One region of the Mesorhizobium sp. L103C119B0 genome, then DNA from elsewhere that is predicted to be linked to it. Evidence: predicted binding sites of a transcription regulator. Region 1 holds the regulator's gene; each other region holds the start of a gene.
The links. The regulator PhoB, encoded in region 1, activates phosphate uptake and scavenging genes when phosphate is short. The targets are predictions, from matches to a motif close to TGTCATNNANCTGTCAT.
Positions count from the first base shown of each region.

Region 2: a site for PhoB is predicted at 2,508-2,524, ahead of X728_RS149200 (ceramide glucosyltransferase). Genes of this name have one in related genera too.
Region 3: a site for PhoB is predicted at 2,734-2,750, ahead of ppk2 (polyphosphate kinase 2). Genes of this name have one in related genera too.

Region 1 covers NZ_AYXE01000010.1:56,998-61,865, forward strand. Annotated here, with positions in the region: gene xylF (D-xylose ABC transporter substrate-binding protein) at 1-897, opposite strand, end outside; gene X728_RS148755 (ROK family protein) at 1,164-2,399, shown strand; gene phoB (phosphate regulon transcriptional regulator PhoB) at 2,430-3,119, opposite strand; gene phoU (phosphate signaling complex protein PhoU) at 3,136-3,840, opposite strand; gene pstB (phosphate ABC transporter ATP-binding protein PstB) at 3,882-4,706, opposite strand; gene pstA (phosphate ABC transporter permease PstA) at 4,724-4,868, opposite strand, start outside.
Region 2 covers NZ_AYXE01000009.1:148,870-153,737, reverse strand. Annotated here, with positions in the region: gene X728_RS149195 (O-succinylhomoserine sulfhydrylase) at 54-1,244, shown strand; gene X728_RS149200 (ceramide glucosyltransferase) at 1,256-2,407, opposite strand; gene apaG (Co2+/Mg2+ efflux protein ApaG) at 2,630-3,022, shown strand; gene X728_RS149210 (Hsp33 family molecular chaperone) at 3,209-4,240, opposite strand; gene argF (ornithine carbamoyltransferase) at 4,349-4,868, opposite strand, start outside.
Region 3 covers NZ_AYXE01000007.1:116,121-120,988, forward strand. Annotated here, with positions in the region: gene X728_RS152990 (DUF982 domain-containing protein) at 1-122, shown strand, start outside; gene X728_RS1000000168855 (hypothetical protein) at 195-353, opposite strand; gene X728_RS152985 (glycosyl transferase family 90) at 532-1,503, shown strand; gene X728_RS152980 (aldo/keto reductase) at 1,524-2,567, opposite strand; gene ppk2 (polyphosphate kinase 2) at 2,811-3,731, shown strand; gene X728_RS152970 (dihydrofolate reductase family protein) at 3,921-4,565, opposite strand; gene X728_RS152965 (helix-turn-helix domain-containing protein) at 4,676-4,868, opposite strand, start outside.

The sequences.
Region 1 (4,868 bases):
AGGCGTGGTGAAGTCCTTGGCGCCGGCAATGTCGCCCGTCTTCTTGCCATCGGCAAGCTGCGAGGCGATCTCGGCGGCGTTCTTGCCGAGTTCGCGCGCGTCTTTCCACACCGACACCGTCTGCGTGCCGAGCGCGATGCGGTTCAGGGCGGCATGGTCGCCGTCCTGGCCCGAGACCGGAACCGTTCCGGCAAGGCCCTGCGCCGTCAGCGCGGCGACAACGCCGCCGGCGGTGCCGTCATTGGCCGCAACCACGGCATCGACTTTGTTGTCGTTGGCGGTCAGGAACTGTTCCATGTTCTTCTGGGCGTTGGCCGGCAGCCAGCCATCGGTATAGGCCTCGCCGACATTCTTGATCTTGCCCGAGTCGATGGCTTCCTTGAGCACTTCCATCGAGCCCGAGAACAGGAAATCGGCATTCGGATCCGAGCCAGAGCCCTTTATGAAGACATAGTTGCCTTCGGGCTTCGCCTTGAACACTTCGCGGGCCTGCATGCGGCCGACTTCCTTGTTGTCGAAGGTCAGGTAAAAAACGTCCTTGTTCTCGATCAGGCGGTCATAGCCGACGACCGGAATGCCTTCGTCCAGCGCCTTCTGCACCGCCGGGCCGATGGCCGAGGCGTCCTGCGCCAGGATGATCAGCGAGTTGGCGCCCTGCGAGATCAGGCTTTCGACGTCGGTCAGCTGCTTGCCGGGATTGGACTGCGCGTCGGCCGAAATGTACTTGTCGCCGGCGGCTTCGATCGCCGTTTTCATCGCCGCCTCGTCGGTCTTCCAGCGCTCTTCCTGGAAGTTCGACCACGACACGCCGATGACCTTGTCCTTCGCCTGCGCGACCGACATCAGCGCCAGCGACATGGCGACACCCGCCAGCATGGCGGCTGCAAATCTGTTCATTATAACCCTCCCTGCGCCGCCCACGGCGCGACAAAACCGGCCCGAAGGCCTGCACAAAGAGGCTCCATTTTTTCGAGCCTCGAAAAAACACTGGTTCAATGATAAGGCACTGTCAACATCGATTATGATGGATTCTGATAGCCTTGCCGAATTTTTTCGAGCTCCGCAATAAACAATGACAGGGCTGCCGGCGTCTGCCAATATTTGGCTGGTGCCGTCGAACGCCTTCACTATCATGAGGCGCGAGGAGGCCGGGAGGAAAACAAATGTCGGTTGGGATCCGCCACGACGATCTGCGCCGTCGCAACCGTGCGATGGTGATTTCGGCCGTGCGCCGGGCCGGCCAGCCGTCGCGGACCGAGATTGCGGCGACCACCGGCCTCAGCCATTCGACGATATCGGCAATCTCGTCTGATCTAATTCAAGAAGGCATCCTGATTGAAGGCAAGCCTGGCGAGACCGGCTCGCTGAAACGCGGCCGGCCGCAGGTCGGCCTTGGCCTCAACCCGGAAGCGGCGGCGGTCATGACCGTGGTGCTGTCGCTGAACTTCCTCTCCGTCACCGTCATCGACTATGCCGGCCAGGTGGTCGCGGAAGAACAGCGCCGGCTCGACACGCTGACCATGCCGCGCGACGAGCTGATCGGCGAATGCGTAGCAATCGTCGGGCGGCGTCTCGCGGACCCGGACCTCGATGTCCAGAGCATCGCCCGCATTGCCATGGGCATCCAGGGCATCACCGATTCGCAGGCGCGGGCCATGCTGTGGTCGCCAATCACGCCACTGACCGACATTGCCTTCGCCGACATGTTGGAAGCGGAATTCGGCATTCCTGCCACCATGGAGAACGACTGCAATATGATGGCGGTGGCCCTGCAATGGCGCCAGCCCGAGCGCTACCGCGACAATTTCATCGCGATCCTCTTGTCGCACGGCATCGGCATGGGGCTGGTGCTGAAAGGCGAACTGTTCACCGGCACCCATTCCTCGGGCGGCGAGTTCGGCCACATGATCCACCGTCCGGGCGGCGCGCTCTGCCGCTGCGGGCGGCGCGGCTGCGTCGAGGCCTATGCCGGAAACTACGCCATCTGGCGCAGCGCCAAAATGATGAGCGAAGATGCCGAGCCGGTCGATATCGGCGACGCTGATATGCGCGCACTCGCCGCGCGCGCCCGCGAAACCGATGGCCCGGAGCGCGAAGCCTATCGCAAGGCCGGTGAGGCGCTCGGCTTCGGCCTCGGCAGCCTGTTTGCGCTGATCGACCCGGCGCCTGTCGCCATGGTTGGCGTCAGCGCCGCCGCCTTCGACCTGATCGAGCCGGCATTGCGCGAAGCGATCGCCCAGACCGCCGGCGGCCAGCACTCGAAATCGATCTCCTTCGACACCGAGCCCAACGAGCTGCCGCTGATCCGCGAAGGCTGTGCCATGCGCGCGCTCGGCTTCGTCGATCAGGAGATTTTCGCGCCGGGCATTCAGGCCAAATCCGGCAAGCATGTCGCCTGAATGGCCGGCAACGGCGCGACGCGCAGCATCCTAGTCTTCCCTGATCGCGTAGCCGGCGCCGCGAATGGTACGGATGACATCCGGCATGCGGCCGTTGTTGACCGCTTTGCGTAAGCGCCCGACATGGACGTCGACGGTTCGCTCGTCGATGTAGATCGTCTCGCCCCAGACATTGTCGAGCAGCTGGCTGCGCGAGAACACGCGGCCGGGATGGCGCATCATGAATTCGAGCAGCCGGAACTCGGTCGGTCCGAGCCTGATCTCGCTCTTCTTGCGGTAGACACGGTGCGACTCGCGGTCGAGCACGATGTCGCCGACCTTGAGCACGCTGGACAGCACTTCCGGCTTGGCCCGGCGCAGCAGCGCCTTCACGCGCGCCATGAACTCCGGCGTCGAGAATGGCTTGACCAGATAGTCGTCGGCACCGGTGGACAGGCCGCGCACGCGATCGCTTTCCTCACCGCGCGCGGTCAGCATGATGATCGGCAGCCGCTCGGTTTCGGGCCGCACTCTAAGCCGCCGGCAGAGCTCGATGCCGGAAACAGCGGGCACCATCCAGTCGAGCACCAGGAGATCGGGCACGTTTTCCTGCAGGCGGATCTCGGCCTCGTCGCCGCGTGTCACCACCTCGACGTGATAGCCTTCGGATTCGAGGTTGTAGCGGAGGAGCACGCCTAGCGGCTCCTCGTCCTCCACGACCATGATGCGTGGCGCGATCATAGGCAGTTCACCCTCATCAGGCCGGCGTGGCCATCGCCGTCTCGTCCTGCTTCGGACGATTGGCGGGCAATTGCTGGCCGGTCAGCACATAATACGCATTTTCGGCGATGTTGGTGACATGATCGCCGATGCGCTCAAGATTCTTGGCGCAGAACAAGAGATGCGTGCAGGCGGTGATGTTGCGAGGGTCTTCCATCATGTAGGTCAAGAGCTCACGAAACACGGACGTGTATTTGACGTCGATGCGCTCGTCGTCATTCCTGAGTTTTGCAAGAGCTGCCGCATCGGTGGCGGCATATTCCTCGACGACGCCTTGCACCTGGATCAGCACCAGCTGCGCCATGGCATCGATGGAGTGCGAGAGGTCGCGCGGCGTGACGCTCAAGCCCACGGTGCCGACGCGTTTGGCGATGTTCTTGGCGAGATCGCCGATGCGCTCGAGGTCGCCGGCCATGCGGATCGAGCCGACCACGGCGCGCAGATCGTTGGCCATCGGCTGGCGCTTGGCGATCAGCGTGATGGCGCGGTCGTCCAGTTCGCGCTGGCGCGCATCCATGATGGCGTCGTCGGAAACGACACGCTGTGCCAGCGCATTGTCCGAATTGAGCAGCGCCCTGGTCGAGCCGCTGACCATCGAGCCTGCCAGATCGCCCATGTCGCGGATCAGCTTGCTGATCTGCCCGAGCTCTTCATCGAAGGAGGCGACGGTATGTTCACCCATGATCTTGGTCCTCGTGCCTGAAAATTCACCCGCCGGACGGCTCAGCCGAAGCGGCCGGTAATGTAGTCCTGGGTGCGCTTGTCGTCGGGGTTGGTGAACATCTTGTCGGTGGCGCCCTCCTCGACGAGATAGCCGAGATGGAACATCGCTGTACGCTGCGACACGCGCGCCGCCTGCTGCATCGAGTGGGTGACGATGACGATCGTGTAGTTCTGGCGCAGTTCGTCGATCAGCTCCTCGACACGGGCGGTGGCGATCGGATCGAGCGCCGAGCAGGGCTCGTCCATCAGGATCACCTCCGGCGACACGGCGATGGCGCGCGCGATGCACAGGCGCTGCTGCTGGCCGCCGGACAGGCCGGTGCCGGGCTCCTGCAGGCGGTCCTTGACCTCGTTCCAGATCGCAGCCTTCTTCAGGCTCTGCTCGACGATCTGGTCCATGTCGGACTTGCGCTTGGCCAGCCCATGGATGCGCGGGCCGTAGGCGACGTTCTCGTAGATCGACTTCGGGAACGGGTTGGGTTTCTGGAACACCATGCCGACGCGGGCGCGCAGTTCGACGACATCGATGTTCTTGTCGTAGATGTCGTCTTCATCGAGCGTGATCTTGCCGGTCACCCGCGCCGAATCGATGGTGTCGTTCATGCGGTTGAGGCAGCGCAGGAAGGTCGACTTGCCGCAGCCGGACGGGCCGATCAGCGCCGTCACCTGGTTCTGGCGGACGTCGAGATTGACGTCGAACAACGCCTGCTTCTCGCCGTAGAAGACGCCGACCTTGTCGCCGCGCATCTTGATGACTTCGTTCGACTTGGCGTTCATTTTGTCGCCCACTGCATTCTCAAGGGACTGTTCGGTCATGATGTTCATACCAAATTGCCTTTTTTCTACCAGCGCCGCTCGAACCGGCGCCGAAGCACGATCGCGGTGATGTTCATGGCCATGAGGAAGACGAGCAGGATGATGATGGCGCCGGACATGCGCTCGACAAAAGCGCGCTCAGCCTCGTTTGCCCACATGTAGATCTGCACC
Region 2 (4,868 bases), on a different contig from region 1:
ATGGACCGGTTGCGACTTTCGCGGCCGGTTTTTTTGTGTCTGGAACAAAAGCGATGAGCACCAAGAAGCGTAACTGGAAACCTCAGACCGCACTCGTGCACGGGGGAACGCTGCGTTCCCAGTTCGGCGAGACGTCCGAAGCGATGTACCTCACCCAAGGCTATGTCTACGAGACGGCGCAGGCTGCCGAGGCCCGTTTCAAGGGCGAGGAGCCGGGCTTCATCTATTCGCGCTATGCCAACCCTACCGTCGACATGTTCGAAAAGCGCATGTGCGCGCTGGAGGGTGCCGAAGATGCGCGCGCCACGGCGTCCGGCATGGCTGCGGTGACGGCAGCGCTCCTGTGCAGCGCCAAGGCCGGCGACCATATCGTTGCGGCGCGCGCGCTGTTCGGCTCCTGCCGCTGGGTGGTGGAGACGCTGGCGCCGAAATACGGCATCGAGGCAACGCTGGTCGACGGCACCGACATCGCCAACTGGGAAAAGGCGGTGCGGCCGAACACGAAACTGTTCTTCCTGGAAAGCCCGACCAATCCGACGCTGGAAGTGGTCGACATCGCAGCGGTGGCGGCGCTCGCCACCTCGATCGGCGCCAGGCTGATCGTCGACAATGTCTTTGCCACGCCCTTGCAGCAGAAGCCCTTGCAGCTCGGCGCCCATATCGTCGTCTACTCCGCGACCAAGCACATTGACGGCCAGGGACGCTGTCTCGGCGGCATCATCCTGTCGGACAAGAAATGGATCGACGAGAATTTGCACGACTATTTCCGCCACACCGGCCCGAGCCTGTCGCCGTTCAACGCCTGGACGCTGCTCAAGGGCCTGGAGACGCTGCCGGTTCGGGTGCGCCAGCAGACGGAAAGCGCGGCCAAGATCGCGGATTTCCTGGCAGGACGGCCGGAAATCGCCCGCGTCATCTATCCCGGCCGCGCCGACCACCCGCAGGCCGACATCGTCAAGAAGCAGATGACGGGCGGATCGACGCTGATCTGCCTCGACGTGAAGGGCGGCAAGCAGGCGGCCTTCGCCTTGCAGAACGCGCTCGACATCGTGCTGATCTCCAACAATCTCGGCGACGCCAAGAGCCTGATCACCCATCCGGCGACCACCACGCACAAGAACCTCAGCGACGAAGCTCGCGCCGAGCTTGGCATCGGGCCGGGAACGCTCAGGCTGTCGGTCGGTCTTGAGGATACGGACGATCTGCTGGAGGACGTTGCGCAGGCGCTGAAGGCAGCCGGGTAGGCCGCGAGGCGTCACGCTCCCGACGAAGCCTCTTCCAGCTCGGCCGTCTTGGTGCCGATGATCATGGTGTTGCCGCGCCAATCGACGGCGCCGCTCAGCCAGCCGCGCGCCCAGATGGCGGGAAGCATCATGTCGCGGACCATCATCGCCGGGACCATGCGCAGCGACAGATGCCAGCCCTTGGCCGCGGCCAGCGCGCATTCGGGAATGTAGGCCGCCGCCAGCACGGCCAACACCGTGGCCGGCAGGCTGATGCCGGCACTTGCTGCCGCCACCAGCGCCAACGCCAACGGCACGGCGACGCCGGTCAGGATCTCGGGTGCGAAAAACAGCGGGAAAGTGACGCGGCGCAACCGCGCCCAGCGCGCCTGACGCGACCAGATGTCGGCAAGTCGGCGCTGCCCCAGTGGTTGCTCGAAAGGCGAGGCAACGAGATTGACGCGCAGGCCCAGTCCGTTGACCAGCTTGGTTGCAGCAGCATCCTCGGCGATCTCGGCGGCCAGCGCGCGGATACCGCCATTGGTATCGAGCATCGGCTTGTTCCACAGCATGCTCTTGCCCTGGGCAAAGCCGAGGCCAAGCGCCTCGCCGGCATATTGCCAGCGCGCCTGCAGCGTGTTGAGGAACGCGCATTCGACCTCGGCCCAGAAGCCTTCCGGCCGCGAGCCGATCGGCGTCGAGCAGATAAGCCCGGTATTGGTCCGCCAGGCCGCCATCAGGTGCTGGACGTAATCCCTAGGCATCAGCACGTTGGAATCCGCCAGAATAACCCAATGATTGCGCGCCGCTTCCCAGCCCTTGACGCAGTTGTTGAGCTTCGGGTTGCTGCTGACGCGGTCGTCGCCGATCAGCAGCCGGGCCGGCACGTTGGGAAACAGGACGATCGCCCTGTTTATCAGTTTGACGACGGGATCGTCGGCGTGAGCGACGCAGAAGATCAGTTCGTAGCGCGGCCAGTCGAGCGAGAAGGCTCGCTGCAGCGTCTCTTGTGTGAACGGCTCCACGCCGCGCGACGGCACGACGATCGAGACCGGTGGCTGCTCGTTGGACGGCGGGGGGATGAGACGGCGCGCTTGCAGTTTCGACGAAGCAAGCAGGATGCTGGCGAGATTGGAAAGAAGCAAAGCGGAGGAGGCGAAGGCGGCTGTGAGAGCTGGTTCCATCGAGATCTGGTCACTCCGGAAAGGCCGCTCGCGGCTGCTTTGTCAGTCGACAGATGGGCCTTGAGTCGCCGGCAAGGTTTGCGCACACCAACATTGTCATGTGTCACTTAAATGACATTGTTTGTCGGCACCTCCGCTTTGAGGCTGGCAGGACATGCCGTTGTGCGCGTATCAAACCGCATAGCGCGACAAATGTTCCTTGCCGCGCAACCGGAGCAGCCCATGTATCGCGCCGTCACGCGCAACATCGAAGTGCAGGTCAGACCGTTCTACCTGGAGGACCGCTCGGACCCGGCGGAGAACCGTTATGTCTGGGGCTACCAGGTGACGATCGACAACCAGTCGGACGATTTCGTGCAGCTTATGTCGCGTTACTGGCACATCACCGACGGCAGCGGCCGGATCGAGGAAGTGCGCGGCGCCGGCGTGGTCGGCGACCAGCCTGAGCTCAATCCCGGCGACAGCTATCAATACACGTCAGGCTGCCCGCTCTCGACGCCCTCCGGCTTCATGGTCGGCCACTACACCATGCGCAACAAAAAGGGCGAGACGTTCGACGTCGCTATTCCCGCGTTTTCGCTGGATCTGCCGGGGACGCGGCGGACGGTGAATTAGGGGTTTTCTCCCCATCTCTATACGGGGAGGAATGCCCGGCAGTGCAACGAGGGGCGCCGCCGGACTCATGAGGTTATCTTCCACGCACATGACGTAGGCTATGCGCGGCCATTCACCAAAGTTCGCGCTGCCCCTCATCCGCCCTTCGGGCACCTTCTCCCCGTGAACGGGGAGAAGGAAGAGATGCTACTGAGTTGCAAACTCCGCCGGGTCGAAGTCGTACTGCTTCGAGCAGAACTCGCAGGCGACGTGGATGCCGCCATCTTCGGTGCTGTCCTTGATCTCCTGCGCGGAAAACCCCTCGAGGATGCCGCGTATCTTGTCCCTTGAGCAGGAACATTGGTCGGCGACCGGCACGCCGCCGAAGACGCGCACGCCATGTTCGTGGAACAGCCTGTAGAGCAGCCGCTCGGCGCCGATGGTCGGGTCGATCAGCTCGGTCGGCTCGATGGTGCCGAGCAGCGCCACCAGCTCGCGCCACGAATTGTCGGCCGGCTCCTGCGTCACGTCACGCGGATCGCCGTCGCCGCCCGAAATGTCGGGCACGCGCATGCGCTCGGGTGACTGCGGCAGGAACTGCGCCAGGATGCCGCCGGCGCGCCACTGCTCACGAGCGCCGCCGGGACCTGGCGTCAGAAGCTTGGCCACCGACAGCCTGAGGTCGGTCGGGATCTGCTCCGACTGGCGGAAATAGGTGCGCGCGGCGTCCTCCAGCGTCTCGCCGTCGAGCTGGACGATGCCCTGATAGCGCTGCGTGTGCGCGCCCTGGTCGATGGTCAGCGCCAAAACGCCGCTGCCCAGCAGCGTCTGCTGCGAGGTCTGGCCTGCGGCCACCAGGGCCTCCAGCCGGTCGGCGTCGAAACGCGCATAGGCGCGCAATGCCGAAGGCGTGGAGAAATCCGCGACCAGCATGTCGACCGGGCCGTCGGTGCGGGTCTGCAAGATGAACTTGCCTTCGAATTTGAGCGAGGTGCCGAGCAGCACCGTCAGCACACAGGCTTCCGCGAGCAGGCGGGCGACCGGCTCGGGATAGTCGTGACGGTTGAGGATGGCGTCGAGCATCGGCCCGAGTTGCACGGTGCGGCCGCGCACGTCGAGCGGGCCGACCTCGAAGGGTACGACATGATCGTCGCCGGCATAGCCGAACTCGCCGAGTTTGGGGTGATGTTCAGTCACTTGATGCGTTTCCAACATGACAAAGCTCCAGGGCGCGGCCATGCGGCCCGGAGGGGTGCATGCGTCCAAACGCGCTTGATTTGCGTGATGGGGCGCAAATAGGCATCGCGCCGCCCCGGATCAAGCGCTTGGAGATCAAGCGCCTGGAGATCAAGCGCCCAGACACCAGGCCAAAACCGCCTTCTGGGCGTGGAGCCGGTTCTCGGCTTCGTCGAAGACCACCGAATGCGGACCGTCGATGACCTCGTCGGTCACTTCCTCGCCACGATGCGCCGGCAGGCAGTGCATGAACAGGGTGTCGGGCTTGGCCCTGGCCATCAGCGCCGCATTGACCTGATAGGGCGAGAAGACATTATGGCCGCGGGCGCGGTGTTCCTGGCCCATCGACACCCAGCAGTCGGTGACGATGCAGTCGGCCTGGTCGACGGCCTCTTCGGGCGAGCGGGTGAAGTGCAGCTTGCCGCCATTGGTCTTCGACCAGTCGATGTGCTTCTGCGCCGGCTCGCTGCCTTCCGGCACTGCGACGTTCAGGTTGAAGCGGAACCGCGCCGAGGCCTCGAGCAGCGAATGCAGCACGTTGTTGCCGTCGCCGGTCCAGGCGATGGTCTTGCCGGCAACCGGACCGCGATGCTCCTCGAAGGTCATGATGTCGGCCATCAGCTGACAGGGA
Region 3 (4,868 bases), on a different contig from region 1:
AAGCGCTGCAGGCCTGCCATGACGCGCTGGCCGGCGACAAGCCGGCGATGATTGCAAGACGCGCCTTCATCGCCGCCGCGCGCGAGGTCAACGTCTTCGTCAGCGACAAGGCCCCGGCCTGATCACATCGGCCTGATCAGACCGGCATTTTGCCAGGATCCGGCCCGTTTCGCGGGCCGGTGATCCTGTCTTGCCTATTTTTCTGTCTCGGTGTCGGTTTTCGAACTTGCCTCGTTCTCAGGCTCGGCGCGCTCCTTGGCCGCGACCTTGGCGGCGAGCTTCTCCGCCTTCTTGGCGGCCTTCTGCCGGTCGCGCTCTTTGCGTTCCTGACCGTAATTCGGTGGTCGAGCCATATCGTTTCCTTTCGCTGTGCCTGATCCTGCCTAGAAGCATTGGCCGGCAAACACAACAGCGCCGCGAGGGCAGATGCCAGCGGTTCTGGACTTGCGTGATGGCGAACACAATGGTTTAGAAAAGGCTGCGGGACAGTTGCTGGAGCCGCCGCCGACCGATTTCGAATCAAAACGACCGATGGCCACGCTTCAAAGAAACGCACAGAAGCTGATCTACTATGCGCGCAACGCCATGCGCGACATCGCGCCGCCGGTTCTTTTCCGGCGCCGGCTCGGCCGGCTGCTCGATCAGGCCAGGCTTTCCGACGCATCGGTCCGCCAGCGGCTCAATTACTACAACACGCTGCGGGAGCCTTTTAGCCCCAGCCCCGAGGCCGTGCCGGTCAGCCGGCTGCCGTCGGACCGCAGCATGTACTATTACGATCTGAAGGAGTTCACCCGTTATTTCGACCCAGATCTGCGCATCGACCTGGAATTCGGCGACGTCATCGAAGTGCCGAAGATGCCGTCGATCGTCAAGGATCGGCCGATAGCGGGCGACAACGGCAACGGCGTCCTGTTCAAGCTGAACAAGTTCCGTCATTTCTACATGCCGGCCGACGATGTCGCCTTCGCCGACAAGCATCCGCTCGTCGTTTGGCGCGGCGAACTCAACAATCCGATCCGCACCTTGTTGCTGGATGCAGCCCGCAATCTGCCGTTCTGCGATGTCGGCACGCCGAGGGCGACAGCACCTGCGGAATACCGCAAGCCCTATCTCAGCATCGATCAGCAGCGCCGCTACCGCTACATCATCTCGCTCGAAGGCAATGATGTCGCGACCAATCTGAAATGGATCATGAGCTCGAACTCGCTCTGCCTGATGCCGCTGCCGACTTACGAGACCTGGTTCGCCGAGGGGCAGCTCGAGCCCGATGTCCATTATGTGCCGCTGGCGCCCGACTTCAGCGATCTGGCCGAGCGGGTGCATCATCTCGAGCAGCATCCGGCCGAGGCCCAGCGCATCGTTGCGGCGGCCAACGCCTATTGCCGCAAATTCGCCGACGAGCGGGCCGAGCAGGCGATCTGCCTGCTCGTGCTCTACAAATATTTCGTGCTCAGCGGCCAGATCGAGCCCGATCCGCAGGTCTGGCGGTTTATCGCGGGCTAGCGGCTTCCGGCGCCCTTAAGTCAGATGACGCTGCGGTCCATAACCAGATCGGCCGGGCCGAAGCGGTCCTTCGCCGTAAACTGCTGGTGCCAGTAGGGATAGAGCACCGGCGGCCGGCTGACGGCATCGAGACGCTGGCGTTCATCAAAGGACAGCGTCAGGCTTGCCGCGGCGAGATTGTCTTTCAACTGGGCCTCGTTGCGTGCGCCGATCACCAGCGAACTGACGGCCGGCCGGCCAAGCAGCCAAGCCAGCGCCACCTGGGCCGCCGAGACGCCGCGAGTGGCGCCGATGTCGACCAGCACGTCGACGATCCGCCACAGCCGGCCCTCGTCGCGGATCGGCGGTTCCGACCAGCCGCCGATCTGGCGCGCCGTCGGACTGTCGCGGCGGTATTTGCCCGACAGCAGGCCGCCGGCGAGCGGGCTCCACACCAGCACGCCAAGGCCCTGGTCGACCGAGATCGGCAAGAGCTCATACTCGGCCTCGCGTGCTTCCAGCGTGTAGTGGATCTGCTGGGTGACGAAACGCGGCTGGTGCTGGCTGTCGCTGATGCCGAGCGCCTTCATGACCTGCCAGCCGGAATAGTTGGAGCAGCCGACATAGCGGATTTTGCCCTGGGCAACCAGCGTGTCGAGCGCGGAGATGGTTTCCTCGAGCGGTGTCGCGCCGTCCCATTCGTGCAGGAAATAGATGTCGATGACATCGGTCCTGAGGCGCTTCAGGCTCTTCTCGCATTCGCGGATCAGATGATGGCGCGACAGGCCTTCGTCATTGGGGCCCTTGCCGATCCGCATGCGCGCCTTGGAGGCGATCAGCACGTCGTTCTTGCGCTTGCCGCCGAGCGCCTCGCCGATGATCTCTTCCGACAGACCGTTGGAATAGACATTGGCGGTGTCGATGAGATTGATGCCGGCATCGATGCAAGTGTCGATGATGCGCGAGGCCTCCGCGAGATCGGAATTGCCGACGGCGGCGAACGGCCCGCTGCCGCCGAAGGTCATGGTTCCCAAGGTCAGCGCCGAAACTTTCAAGCCGGAACGGCCAAGCGTGCGGTATTCCATGTCAGATCCTCGTAGTTTTGGTGGGGAGGCGGTTTTAGCAGGAAAGGGCGGGGAAGCCCGAAGGGGTCCGCCAATTGTAGGACAATTTGAGCGGCTTGTCGCCATCCCAGGGCGATGGATCGGCAATGCTCGCTGGTTTGCAGTGATGACCGGCTGGCCGGCGGCTTGCAATAAAACCGTCATTGGCGGCCTATATCGAGTCGGCTCAGGGTTTCATGCCAGCCGGCAAGCGGAGCAGTGGAAATGACCGAGTTGAAGCAGAATTCTCCGGCCAGGGATTGGCTGGAAGCCGAACTCGCCGACATGCTCGACGAGGACTATGAGCTTGAAATGTCGGAGCCGGCGCTGTCGCTGGAGATCTCCAAGATCTACAAGAACGCGCATCCGCCGTCGATCGACCGCATGCAGTATTTCCGCGACCTGATCGGCTTGCAGTCGGAACTGATCAAGCTGCAGTCCTGGGTCGCCTACCACAAGAAGAAGCTGGTGGTGGTTTTCGAAGGACGCGATTCCGCCGGCAAGGGCGGCGTCATCAAGCGCATCACCCAGCGCCTCAACCCGCGCATCTGCCGCGTCGTGGCGCTGCCGGCGCCGACCGAGCGCGAAAAATCGCAGTGGTATTTCCAGCGCTACGTGCCGCATCTGCCGGCCGGCGGCGAGATCGTGCTGTTCGACCGCTCCTGGTACAACCGCTCCGGCGTCGAGCGGGTGATGGGCTTTGCCGAACCCGATCAGGTCGAAGAGTTCTTCCGCGACGTGCCGGAGTTCGAGCGCATGCTGGTCCGCTCCGGCGTCACGCTGGTCAAATACTGGTTCTCGATCACCGACGAGGAACAGCAGATGCGCTTCATGATGCGCATCCACGACCCGATGAAGCAGTGGAAGCTGTCGCCGATGGACCTGCAGTCGCGCGTGCGCTGGGAGCAGTACACCAAGGCCAAGGAAGAGACGTTTGCCCGCACCAACATCCCAGAGGCACCGTGGTACATCGTCGAAGGCAACGACAAGAAGCGGGCGCGGCTGAACTGCATCGACCATCTCCTCAAACAGCTGCCCTATGAGGACGTGCCGCACGAAGAAATCACGCTGCCCGAGCGGGTGTTCAACCCGGAGTACGAGCGCCAGGTCCTGCCGCGCGAGCTTTACGTGCCGGAGAAGTATTGAGCACTTTTCCTTCTCCCCGTTTCACGGGGAGAAGGTGCCCGAAGGGCGGATGAGGGGCAGCGCCGGCATCGACGAATTCACAGCCGTCGGACGCTGCTAACCTCCAAAAGCAGCGCTGCCCCTCATTGCCTGCCGGGCATTTCTCCCCGTAGAACGGGGAGAAAGAAGCCTGCGCCTATCACTTCGCCACTACACCCGCTTGATCGTCACATGCGTGGCGAGCGCTGTCGCCACCTGCTCGGTGCACTGGTAACCCAGCTTCAGCATATCCAGCCCGGCAAACAGGCTCTCGCCCCTCCCGAGCAACACCGGCGACACCGCCAGATGCAACTCGTCGATGAGCTTCTCTTGCAGATATTGCCGGATGGTGGAAACGCCGCCGCCGACGCGGACATCCTTGCCGCCGGCCGCGGCCTTTGCTTGTTCGAGCGCGGCGTGGATGCCGCCGGCAACGAAGTGGAAAACGGTGCCGCCTTCCATCACAATGGGGTCGCGCTTGTAGTGGGTCAGCACGAAGGTCGGCACGTGATAGGGCGGGTTGTCGCCCCACCAGCCTTTCCAGCTCTCGTCTGGCCATTCGCCACGGATCGGGCCGAACATGTTGCGGCCGAGGATCCAGGCCCCGACATTGTCGAAGCTGCGGACAGTGAACCGGTCGTCCACATCGGTGGTGCCGCCATCCTTGCCGACCATCTCATGGAAGGTGCGGGTGCCGGTCATCCATTTGTGCAGATATTCGCCACCAACGCCGAGCGGATTTTGCAGGTCCTGGTCAGGACCGGCGCCGAAACCGTCGAGCGACAAGGTGAAGGCATTGACGCGAAGTTTGGACATGGAGACTCCCTTTCGGTGACCAGTTGTGATTTGCAATCAGTATTCAAACTGATTGCATTTTGCAACTAGTATTTTTAGAGGCAAGCCGATCTGTGGAATGCGCAGGGACCTCAAGCCGCCACGCGCTTCGGCATCACCGCAAACGGGCTGAGCCCAAGCCAGATCTGCATCTTGCCGGCGACGTCGAGATCGCCGGTCAGGCTGATCTTGTCGCGTTCCTTGTGAACTGTCGTCAGCCCCATCCAGATCGAGGTCATGGTGCACAGATCGGTCGAGACGTAGAGATCGACGTCGAAGCCCGGA